2 regions of the Ureibacillus thermosphaericus genome follow, and region 2 is predicted to be linked to the other one. Evidence: a T-box and tRNA genes for the amino acid it is inferred to sense, from the RefSeq annotation. Region 2 holds a T-box; the other holds one or more tRNA genes.

The links. The T-box of region 2 lies ahead of serS (serine--tRNA ligase). A T-box ahead of a tRNA ligase gene usually reads a tRNA of that ligase, here a tRNA-Ser.
Region 1: it encodes a tRNA-Ser, which carries the amino acid that the T-box ahead of serS (serine--tRNA ligase) is inferred to sense. The anticodon was not compared.

Annotation. Positions count from the first base shown of each region.
Region 1 is NZ_AP018335.1:2,856,176-2,860,784, forward strand. It holds tRNA gene UtA1_RS13695 (tRNA-Asn) at 1-35, opposite strand, end outside; tRNA gene UtA1_RS13700 (tRNA-Ile) at 41-117, opposite strand; tRNA gene UtA1_RS13705 (tRNA-Gly) at 120-193, opposite strand; tRNA gene UtA1_RS13710 (tRNA-Phe) at 200-272, opposite strand; tRNA gene UtA1_RS13715 (tRNA-Asp) at 280-355, opposite strand; tRNA gene UtA1_RS13720 (tRNA-Met) at 360-436, opposite strand; tRNA gene UtA1_RS13725 (tRNA-Ser) at 457-549, opposite strand; tRNA gene UtA1_RS13730 (tRNA-Ile) at 579-655, opposite strand; tRNA gene UtA1_RS13735 (tRNA-Met) at 662-735, opposite strand; tRNA gene UtA1_RS13740 (tRNA-Ala) at 760-835, opposite strand; tRNA gene UtA1_RS13745 (tRNA-Pro) at 847-923, opposite strand; tRNA gene UtA1_RS13750 (tRNA-Arg) at 936-1,012, opposite strand; tRNA gene UtA1_RS13755 (tRNA-Leu) at 1,029-1,117, opposite strand; tRNA gene UtA1_RS13760 (tRNA-Gly) at 1,123-1,197, opposite strand; tRNA gene UtA1_RS13765 (tRNA-Leu) at 1,210-1,294, opposite strand; tRNA gene UtA1_RS13770 (tRNA-Lys) at 1,308-1,379, opposite strand; tRNA gene UtA1_RS13775 (tRNA-Thr) at 1,384-1,459, opposite strand; tRNA gene UtA1_RS13780 (tRNA-Val) at 1,468-1,543, opposite strand; rRNA gene rrf (5S ribosomal RNA) at 1,551-1,666, opposite strand; tRNA gene UtA1_RS13790 (tRNA-Glu) at 1,744-1,815, opposite strand; tRNA gene UtA1_RS13795 (tRNA-Ser) at 1,827-1,919, opposite strand; tRNA gene UtA1_RS13800 (tRNA-Asn) at 1,923-1,997, opposite strand; tRNA gene UtA1_RS13805 (tRNA-Ile) at 2,003-2,079, opposite strand; tRNA gene UtA1_RS13810 (tRNA-Gly) at 2,082-2,155, opposite strand; tRNA gene UtA1_RS13815 (tRNA-Phe) at 2,162-2,234, opposite strand; tRNA gene UtA1_RS13820 (tRNA-Asp) at 2,242-2,317, opposite strand; tRNA gene UtA1_RS13825 (tRNA-Met) at 2,322-2,398, opposite strand; tRNA gene UtA1_RS13830 (tRNA-Ser) at 2,419-2,511, opposite strand; tRNA gene UtA1_RS13835 (tRNA-Ile) at 2,541-2,617, opposite strand; tRNA gene UtA1_RS13840 (tRNA-Met) at 2,624-2,697, opposite strand; tRNA gene UtA1_RS13845 (tRNA-Ala) at 2,722-2,797, opposite strand; tRNA gene UtA1_RS13850 (tRNA-Pro) at 2,809-2,885, opposite strand; tRNA gene UtA1_RS13855 (tRNA-Arg) at 2,898-2,974, opposite strand; tRNA gene UtA1_RS13860 (tRNA-Leu) at 2,991-3,079, opposite strand; tRNA gene UtA1_RS13865 (tRNA-Gly) at 3,085-3,159, opposite strand; tRNA gene UtA1_RS13870 (tRNA-Lys) at 3,225-3,296, opposite strand; tRNA gene UtA1_RS13875 (tRNA-Thr) at 3,301-3,376, opposite strand; rRNA gene UtA1_RS13880 (23S ribosomal RNA) at 3,500-4,609, opposite strand, start outside.
Region 2 is NZ_AP018335.1:563,128-567,736, reverse strand. It holds gene pdxR (MocR-like pyridoxine biosynthesis transcription factor PdxR) at 1-220, opposite strand, end outside; gene pdxS (pyridoxal 5'-phosphate synthase lyase subunit PdxS) at 325-1,182, shown strand; T-box leader at 1,264-1,478, shown strand; gene serS (serine--tRNA ligase) at 1,533-2,819, shown strand; gene UtA1_RS02685 (methyl-accepting chemotaxis protein) at 3,096-4,609, shown strand, end outside.

The sequences.
Region 1 (4,609 bases), 1.2 Mb from region 2:
AACAGCCGATTGCTCTACCACTGAGCTACTTCGGAATATATGGTGGGCCTAAATGGACTTGAACCATCGACCTCACGCTTATCAGGCGTGCGCTCTAACCAGCTGAGCTATAGGCCCATTGGAGCGGGTGATGGGAATCGAACCCACGACATCAGCTTGGAAGGCTGAGGTTTTACCATTAAACTACACCCGCATCAAGTGGGTCGGGACGGAATCGAACCGCCGACACTTTGATCTTCAGTCAAATGCTCTACCAACTGAGCTACCGACCCGTATTTATGGCGGTCCCGACGGGACTCGAACCCGCGATCTCCTGCGTGACAGGCAGGCATGTTAACCGCTACACCACGGGACCACTTTGGTTGCGGGGGCAGGATTTGAACCTGCGACCTCCGGGTTATGAGCCCGACGAGCTACCAGACTGCTCTACCCCGCGATAATAATTATTTTATATTATGGTGGAGGAAGAGGGATTCGAACCCCCGCGCGGTTTGACCCGCCTGTCGGTTTTCAAGACCGATCCCTTCAGCCAGACTTGGGTATTCCTCCATTTGTTTCTTATCTATCTTTTCAACCTTTGGTGGACCTTGCAGGACTCGAACCTGCGACCGGACGGTTATGAGCCGTCTGCTCTAACCAACTGAGCTAAAGGTCCTTAAGATGGCGGTGGAGGGGATCGAACCCCCGACCTCACGGGTATGAACCGTACGCTCTAGCCAGCTGAGCTACACCGCCGTCAATTGTTATTCATTTATAATTTGGTGGAGCATAGCGGGATCGAACCGCTGACCTCCTGCGTGCAAGGCAGGCGCTCTCCCAGCTGAGCTAATGCCCCGTAGTTCCTGCTGGTCGGGAAGACAGGATTCGAACCTGCGACCCCTTGGTCCCAAACCAAGTGCTCTACCAAGCTGAGCTACTTCCCGGTTCACTTTTTTTGGCGCGCCAGGCAGGAGTCGAACCCACAACCTTCTGATCCGTAGTCAGACGCTCTATCCAATTGAGCTACTGGCGCTAACTTCTATTTTACATGGTGCCGAGGACCGGAGTCGAACCGGTACGGTAGTCACCTACCGCAGGATTTTAAGTCCTGTGCGTCTGCCAATTCCGCCACCCCGGCATTATTGGAGCGGAAGACGGGGTTCGAACCCGCGACCCCCACCTTGGCAAGGTGGTGTTCTACCACTGAACTACTTCCGCAATTTTTCTAAATGGTGCGGGTGAAGGGAGTCGAACCCCCACGCCGTAAGGCGCTAGATCCTAAGTCTAGTGCGTCTGCCAATTCCGCCACACCCGCAAATGTTTATTGATGAGCCATGAAGGACTCGAACCTTCGACCCTCTGATTAAAAGTCAGATGCTCTACCACTGAGCTAATGGCTCATGATGGTGCCGGCGAAAGGAATCGAACCCTCAACCTACTGATTACAAGTCAGTTGCTCTGCCAATTGAGCTACGCCGGCATATATCATGGTGGAGGATGACGGGATCGAACCGCCGACCCCCTGCTTGTAAGGCAGGTGCTCTCCCAGCTGAGCTAATCCTCCATATCAAGCCTAGCAACGTCCTACTCTCACAAGGGGAAGCCCCTTACTACCATCGGCGCTAAAGAGCTTAACTTCCGTGTTCGGTATGGGAACGGGTGTATCCTCTTTGCCATCGTCACTAGACTTATTAAGGACAAGAATTATTTTATCATATTCAATCTCTTTTTCAAGAGATTTTTTTATTTTTTTTATTATTTTTATGACCCCTACGGGATTCGAACCCGTGTTACCGCCGTGAAAGGGCGGTGTCTTAACCACTTGACCAAGGGGCCACGGCTATGTATGGCGGAGAAGGAGGGATTTGAACCCTCGCGCCGGGTTACCCCGACCTACACCCTTAGCAGGGGCGCCTCTTCAGCCTCTTGAGTACTTCTCCTTATGGCTCCGAAGGTAGGATTCGAACCTACGACCAATCGGTTAACAGCCGATTGCTCTACCACTGAGCTACTTCGGAATATATGGTGGGCCTAAATGGACTTGAACCATCGACCTCACGCTTATCAGGCGTGCGCTCTAACCAGCTGAGCTATAGGCCCATTGGAGCGGGTGATGGGAATCGAACCCACGACATCAGCTTGGAAGGCTGAGGTTTTACCATTAAACTACACCCGCATCAAGTGGGTCGGGACGGAATCGAACCGCCGACACTTTGATCTTCAGTCAAATGCTCTACCAACTGAGCTACCGACCCGTATTTATGGCGGTCCCGACGGGACTCGAACCCGCGATCTCCTGCGTGACAGGCAGGCATGTTAACCGCTACACCACGGGACCACTTTGGTTGCGGGGGCAGGATTTGAACCTGCGACCTCCGGGTTATGAGCCCGACGAGCTACCAGAATGCTCTACCCCGCGATAATAATTATTTTATGTTATGGTGGAGGAAGAGGGATTCGAACCCCCGCGCGGTTTGACCCGCCTGTCGGTTTTCAAGACCGATCCCTTCAGCCAGACTTGGGTATTCCTCCATTTGTTTCTTATCTATCTTTTCAACCTTTGGTGGACCTTGCAGGACTCGAACCTGCGACCGGACGGTTATGAGCCGTCTGCTCTAACCAACTGAGCTAAAGGTCCTTAAGATGGCGGTGGAGGGGATCGAACCCCCGACCTCACGGGTATGAACCGTACGCTCTAGCCAGCTGAGCTACACCGCCGTCAATTGTTATTCATTTATAATTTGGTGGAGCATAGCGGGATCGAACCGCTGACCTCCTGCGTGCAAGGCAGGCGCTCTCCCAGCTGAGCTAATGCCCCGTAGTTCCTGCTGGTCGGGAAGACAGGATTCGAACCTGCGACCCCTTGGTCCCAAACCAAGTGCTCTACCAAGCTGAGCTACTTCCCGGTTCACTTTTTTTGGCGCGCCAGGCAGGAGTCGAACCCACAACCTTCTGATCCGTAGTCAGACGCTCTATCCAATTGAGCTACTGGCGCTAACTTCTATTTTACATGGTGCCGAGGACCGGAGTCGAACCGGTACGGTAGTCACCTACCGCAGGATTTTAAGTCCTGTGCGTCTGCCAATTCCGCCACCCCGGCATTATTGGAGCGGAAGACGGGGTTCGAACCCGCGACCCCCACCTTGGCAAGGTGGTGTTCTACCACTGAACTACTTCCGCAAAATTAAGTGGAATACTTAATCTTTAATTATTTTATCATTGTTAATATATTAAAGTGAACGGGATGAGCCATGAAGGACTCGAACCTTCGACCCTCTGATTAAAAGTCAGATGCTCTACCACTGAGCTAATGGCTCATGATGGTGCCGGCGAAAGGAATCGAACCCTCAACCTACTGATTACAAGTCAGTTGCTCTGCCAATTGAGCTACACCGGCATATATTTTTAGCGATGGAGGACAATAGAATGAACTGGTGATTTCCTAATTTAATGGGATATCTTCTCTCTAATCCTCCGAATTAAATTATTCTTTCAAAACTGGATAACGACATTGAAATGATTGGTTAAGTCCTCGATCGATTAGTATCCGTCAGCTCCACACGTCACCGTGCTTCCACCTCGGACCTATCTACCTCATCGTCTTTGAGGGATCTTACTTGCTTATGCAATGGGAAATCTCATCTTGAGGGGGGCTTCATGCTTAGATGCTTTCAGCACTTATCCCGTCCACACATAGCTACCCAGCGGTGCCTTTGGCAAGACAACTGGTACACCAGCGGTGTGTCCATCCCGGTCCTCTCGTACTAAGGACAGCTCCTCTCAAATTTCCTACGCCCACGACGGATAGGGACCGAACTGTCTCACGACGTTCTGAACCCAGCTCGCGTACCGCTTTAATGGGCGAACAGCCCAACCCTTGGGACCGACTACAGCCCCAGGATGCGATGAGCCGACATCGAGGTGCCAAACCTCCCCGTCGATGTGGACTCTTGGGGGAGATAAGCCTGTTATCCCCGGGGTAGCTTTTATCCGTTGAGCGATGGCCCTTCCATGCGGAACCACCGGATCACTAAGCCCGTCTTTCGACCCTGCTCGACTTGTAGGTCTCGCAGTCAAGCTCCCTTATGCCTTTACACTCTGCGAATGATTTCCAACCATTCTGAGGGAACCTTTGGGCGCCTCCGTTACCTTTTAGGAGGCGACCGCCCCAGTCAAACTGTCCACCTGACACTGTCTCCCAAGCCGATTAGGCTTGCGGGTTAGAATTTCAGTACAACCAGGGTAGTATCCCAAGGGCGCCTCCAGGGAAGCTGGCGCTCCCCCTTCTACGGCTCCTACCTATCCTGTACAAGTTGCACCGAAATTCAATATCAGGTTACAGTAAAGCTCCACGGGGTCTTTCCGTCCTGTCGCGGGTAACCTGCATCTTCACAGGTACTATAATTTCACCGAGTCTCTCGTTGAGACAGTGCCCAGATCGTTACGCCTTTCGTGCGGGTCGGAACTTACCCGACAAGGAATTTCGCTACCTTAGGACCGTTATAGTTACGGCCGCCGTTTACTGGGGCTTCAATTCGGAGCTTCGCTTGCGCTAACTCCTCCTCTTAACCTTCCAGCACCGGGCAGGCGTCAGCCCCTATACTTCACCTTACGGTTTTGCAGAGACCTG
Region 2 (4,609 bases):
GGGGAATAGATGTAATATATCCTTCCGCTAATAATTGAGAATATGCAATTTCAATGGTAGTTTGACTAATATTTAAAAACCCCGCTAATTTTCGCTTAGATGGCAATTTCGTTCCTACTTCAATTTGTTTTTGAATAATTGCATTTTTTATGCCGCTGTAGAGTTGTTCATACAAAGGTTTAGCATTTTCTTTTTCCAATTGGAAGATCAGCATGTCCATCGTATATACCTCCAACTGACCATATAACTTTTTATAATTTTGGAACTTTTTATATTGTCAAAAATCATTATACTAAAAATCAACAAATAATAGGAGGTAATAATATGGAAAATTTTAAAGAAATTAACATCCCCAGAGGCGGCGTAATCATGGATGTTGTGAATGCTGAGCAAGCAAAAATTGCAGAAGCGGCAGGTGCTGTTGCGGTAATGGCATTAGAAAAAGTTCCATCAGATATACGAAAAGAAGGCGGAGTAGCTAGGATGGCTGATCTTCGCATTATTGAGGAAGTAAAGAATGCCATATCCATTCCGGTGATGGCAAAAGTAAGAATTGGCCATATTGTGGAGGCACGTATTTTAGAATCAATAGGTGTAGATATGATTGATGAAAGTGAAGTATTAACACCAGCGGATGATGAATTCCATTTGTTAAAAAAGGAGTTTAACGTACCTTTTGTTTGTGGGTGTCGCGATTTAGGAGAAGCAGCGAGGAGAATTGGAGAAGGGGCAGTCATGTTGCGTACGAAGGGTGAAGCTGGCACAGGAAATATTGTGGAGGCTGTACGCCATATTCGCAAAGTAAATGCCCAAATTCGTCAAGTTGTCAACATGAGTAATGATGAATTAATGGTTGAAGCAAAAAAATTAGGTGCCCCTTATGAGTTGTTGCTAAAAATTAAAGAATTAGGCCGATTACCGGTATTAAATTATGCAGCAGGTGGAGTGGCAACACCGGCAGATGCCGCTTTAATGATGGAATTAGGTGCAGACGGCGTGTTTGTCGGTTCCGGTATATTCAAATCGGAAAATCCGGAAAAGTTTGCAAGAGCTATTGTTGAAGCGACAAAAAATTATAATGATTACCCACTTATAGCTGAACTTTCAAAGGATTTAGGTAATCCTATGAAAGGCATTGATATTGCGACCCTTTCGAAAGAAGAACTTTTGCAAGTTAGATAAAATTTGTTAAAAGAAAGATAATAAAGTCTTTTCTTGCAAAATTGAATGGGATATAGTACGCTATGGTTAAAATCGATTAGCGATAATGCGATGATTGGAAGTAGTAACAAGTCAGTTTTTTTTAGAGAGTCAGCGGTTGGTGGAAGCTGATAAAAACCCTTGTGAATCCGTCCATGAGTTGCCCAGCTGAAATGTTTAGTAGGATTGGGTCGGTTGAAAAGCCGTTATGAAATAAGAGGATTAAACATTTTGTTTAATCAACTAGGGTGGCAACGCGGGTAGCTCTCGTCCCTTTTGGGATTGAGAGCTTTTTATATGGAAAATTTCATAATAAGTTTGGAGGAATAAACATGCTAGATATTAAACGTGTCCGTGACAACTTTGAAGAAGTAAAAAAAATCCTGTTAACACGCAACGAAGATTTAGGAAATATTGATGAATTTGAAACTCTTGATTCAAAACGCCGTGAATTAATTGCAAAAGCGGAAGAATTAAAAGCAGAGCGCAATAAAGTATCAGAGCAGATTGCTGTGATGAAACGCAATAAAGAAAATGCTGATGAATTGATCGTTCGCATGCGTCAAGTGGGAGAAGAAATTAAACAGTTGGATGCAGAGCTTCAGGAAATTGAGGAAAAGTTCAAAGATATGATGATGCGTTTGCCAAATATTCCTCATGAATCTGTTCCAATTGGTGAGAGCGAAGATGATAATGTTGTGGAATATACTTGGGGAGAAGTGCCGGAGTTCCAGTTTGAAGTTAAACCACACTGGGATTTAGCTACAGATTTAGGCATCATCGATTTTGAAAGAGCTGCAAAAGTAACGGGAAGCCGTTTTGTATTTTACCGCGGCTTAGGTGCAAGACTTGAGCGAGCACTGATGAATTTTATGATGGATTTGCATGTGGAAGAGCATGGGTATGAGGAAATGCTCCCTCCAGTCATTGTCAATCGAGACAGTTTATTAGGAACTGGACAATTACCAAAATTTGAAGAGGATGTATTTAAACTTGTCGATACTGACTATTTCATGATTCCGACTGCTGAAGTGCCAGTAACGAATTTCTATCGGGATGAAATATTAAGCGTTGATATGTTGCCTAAAGCGTTTGCTGCCTATAGTGCATGTTTCCGTTCAGAAGCAGGATCTGCGGGTCGAGATACACGCGGATTAATCCGCCAACATCAATTCAATAAAGTAGAGCTTGTCCGCTTTGTTAAACCGGAAGAATCTTATGAACAATTAGAGTTATTAACAAGCCATGCAGAAAAAGTACTTCAATTATTAAACTTGCCTTATCAACGTGTGAAAATGTGTACTGCTGATTTAGGCTTCACTGCTGCTAAAAAATACGATTTAGAAGTATGGATGCCATCACAAAATAAATATCGTGAAATTTCATCTTGCTCAAACTTTGAAGATTTCCAAGCGAGACGTGCAAATATCCGCTTCCGTCGTGAACAAGGAGCAAAACCAGAATACGTTCACACATTAAATGGTTCAGGACTTGCTATTGGTCGTACAGTTGCTGCCATTTTAGAAAATTATCAAAAAGAAGATGGAAGTGTCATTATTCCTGAAGTATTAAGACCATATATGGGTGGAAAAGAAATGATGACACCACCTAAAAAATAAAAGTAATAAAAAGAAGCATACCGAGTAAAAGGTATGCTTTTTTCTTTTTGCTAGAATGCATTTCCGTTTTCTTAATATTCCTAATGATTTAATTAAATGGAAAATTTATATTGAATAAATGAATTCGGAATAATATAATTTTTTAAACAAGTATAAATATTGATAAAAATCAATATTTATTTTTTACTATTTTGTTATTTTAAATATTGGGAGGAGGAAATACCTATATAAAAATTATTAAACTGACATCTTTTTGAAACTTTTTTATCAGGGGGTATGTTTGTTTTGTTTAAGAAATTGACAATTAAACGAAAGTTGTTGATTATTTCTACTGCTTTGTTGCTCATTCCTTTAGTTGTAGTAAGCTTCATAAATTTCATGCAAACTGAAGAAAGTTTGAATGATTTAGGGAAAAACAATTTGAGCAACAGTGTTGAAATGACGTTAGAAATGATTAATAGTTTATCGAAATATGTTGATAGAGGGGAAATTTCATTAGAGGATGCGCAGGAAAAAGTAAAAGAAGCAATTTTAGGAAGCAAGAATGAGGAAGGATTACGACCAATCAATAAAAATATCGATATAGGAGAACATGGTTACTTATTTATCGTCGATGAAAAGGGAACTATGCTTGCGCACCCAACAAAAGAAGGCGAAAATAGTTGGGATGATGAAGATACAAAAGGATTAAAATTCATACAAGAAATTATCAAAGTGGGACAATCAGGTGGAGGATTTGTTTATTATGATTATCCATTAATCGGAAATGAAAATCAGATTGAAGAAAAAGTAGCTTATTCAAAAGTGGATTCAAACTGGGGATGGATAATTGGTGCAAGTACATACATGATGGATTTTAATAAGCCTGCAAATAATATTTTAAAAGTGAATTTGTTTACGTTGTTGATAGCAGTAATCATAGGTTTAATTGTTATATGGGTATTTACAAATAGCATATCAAAGCCTATTCAAATGGTTATGGAAAGAATGAATTTACTTTCTCGAGCAGATTTAAGCCCTGAGCCGTTAAGGATTAAATCGAAGGATGAAACTGGCCAATTAGCTTTGGCAATGAATGATATGCAAGATAAGTTGAAGAATATTCTGCAAGAAATTGCGAAAAACTCGGAAATTGTCTCAAGTAGTAGCGAAGAATTAACGCAGGCTGCAAATGAGGTAAAACTGGGTGCAAATCAAATTGTCGTGACAATGGAGGAACTTGCTCAAGGTTCCGAAAAACAAGCAGATAATGCAAGCAACTTATCTTCCATAGCAACGAACTTTGTAGCGACTTCTCAAGAGGCAAACGAGCACGGAGAACGTGTTCAGCAAAGAGCAAAAGAAATATTGGCATTAACAAATGACGGAAGCCGTTTGATGGAATCTTCCGCTAAACAAATGCAAACAATCGATTACATTGTTCGTGATTCAGTCGGTAAAGTGAATGAACTTCATACCCAAGTACAAGAAATCTCTCAATTGGTTATAGTCATTAAAGAGATTGCTGAGCAGACAAATCTTTTATCTTTAAATGCTGCAATTGAAGCGGCAAGAGCAGGAGAACATGGAAAAGGATTTGCTGTTGTTGCAGAAGAAGTTCGAAAACTGGCTGAACAAGTAGCATATTCTGTAACGGATATAACAAAGATTGTAAATAATATTCAGGAAGAATTTAGTGTTGTGACAGAAGCGTTAACAAATGGTTATAAAGAAGTTGAGCAGGGGTCTACTCAAATAAAAACAACACACGAAACATTTACTACGATTCAAAATTCTTTGCAAGAAATGGT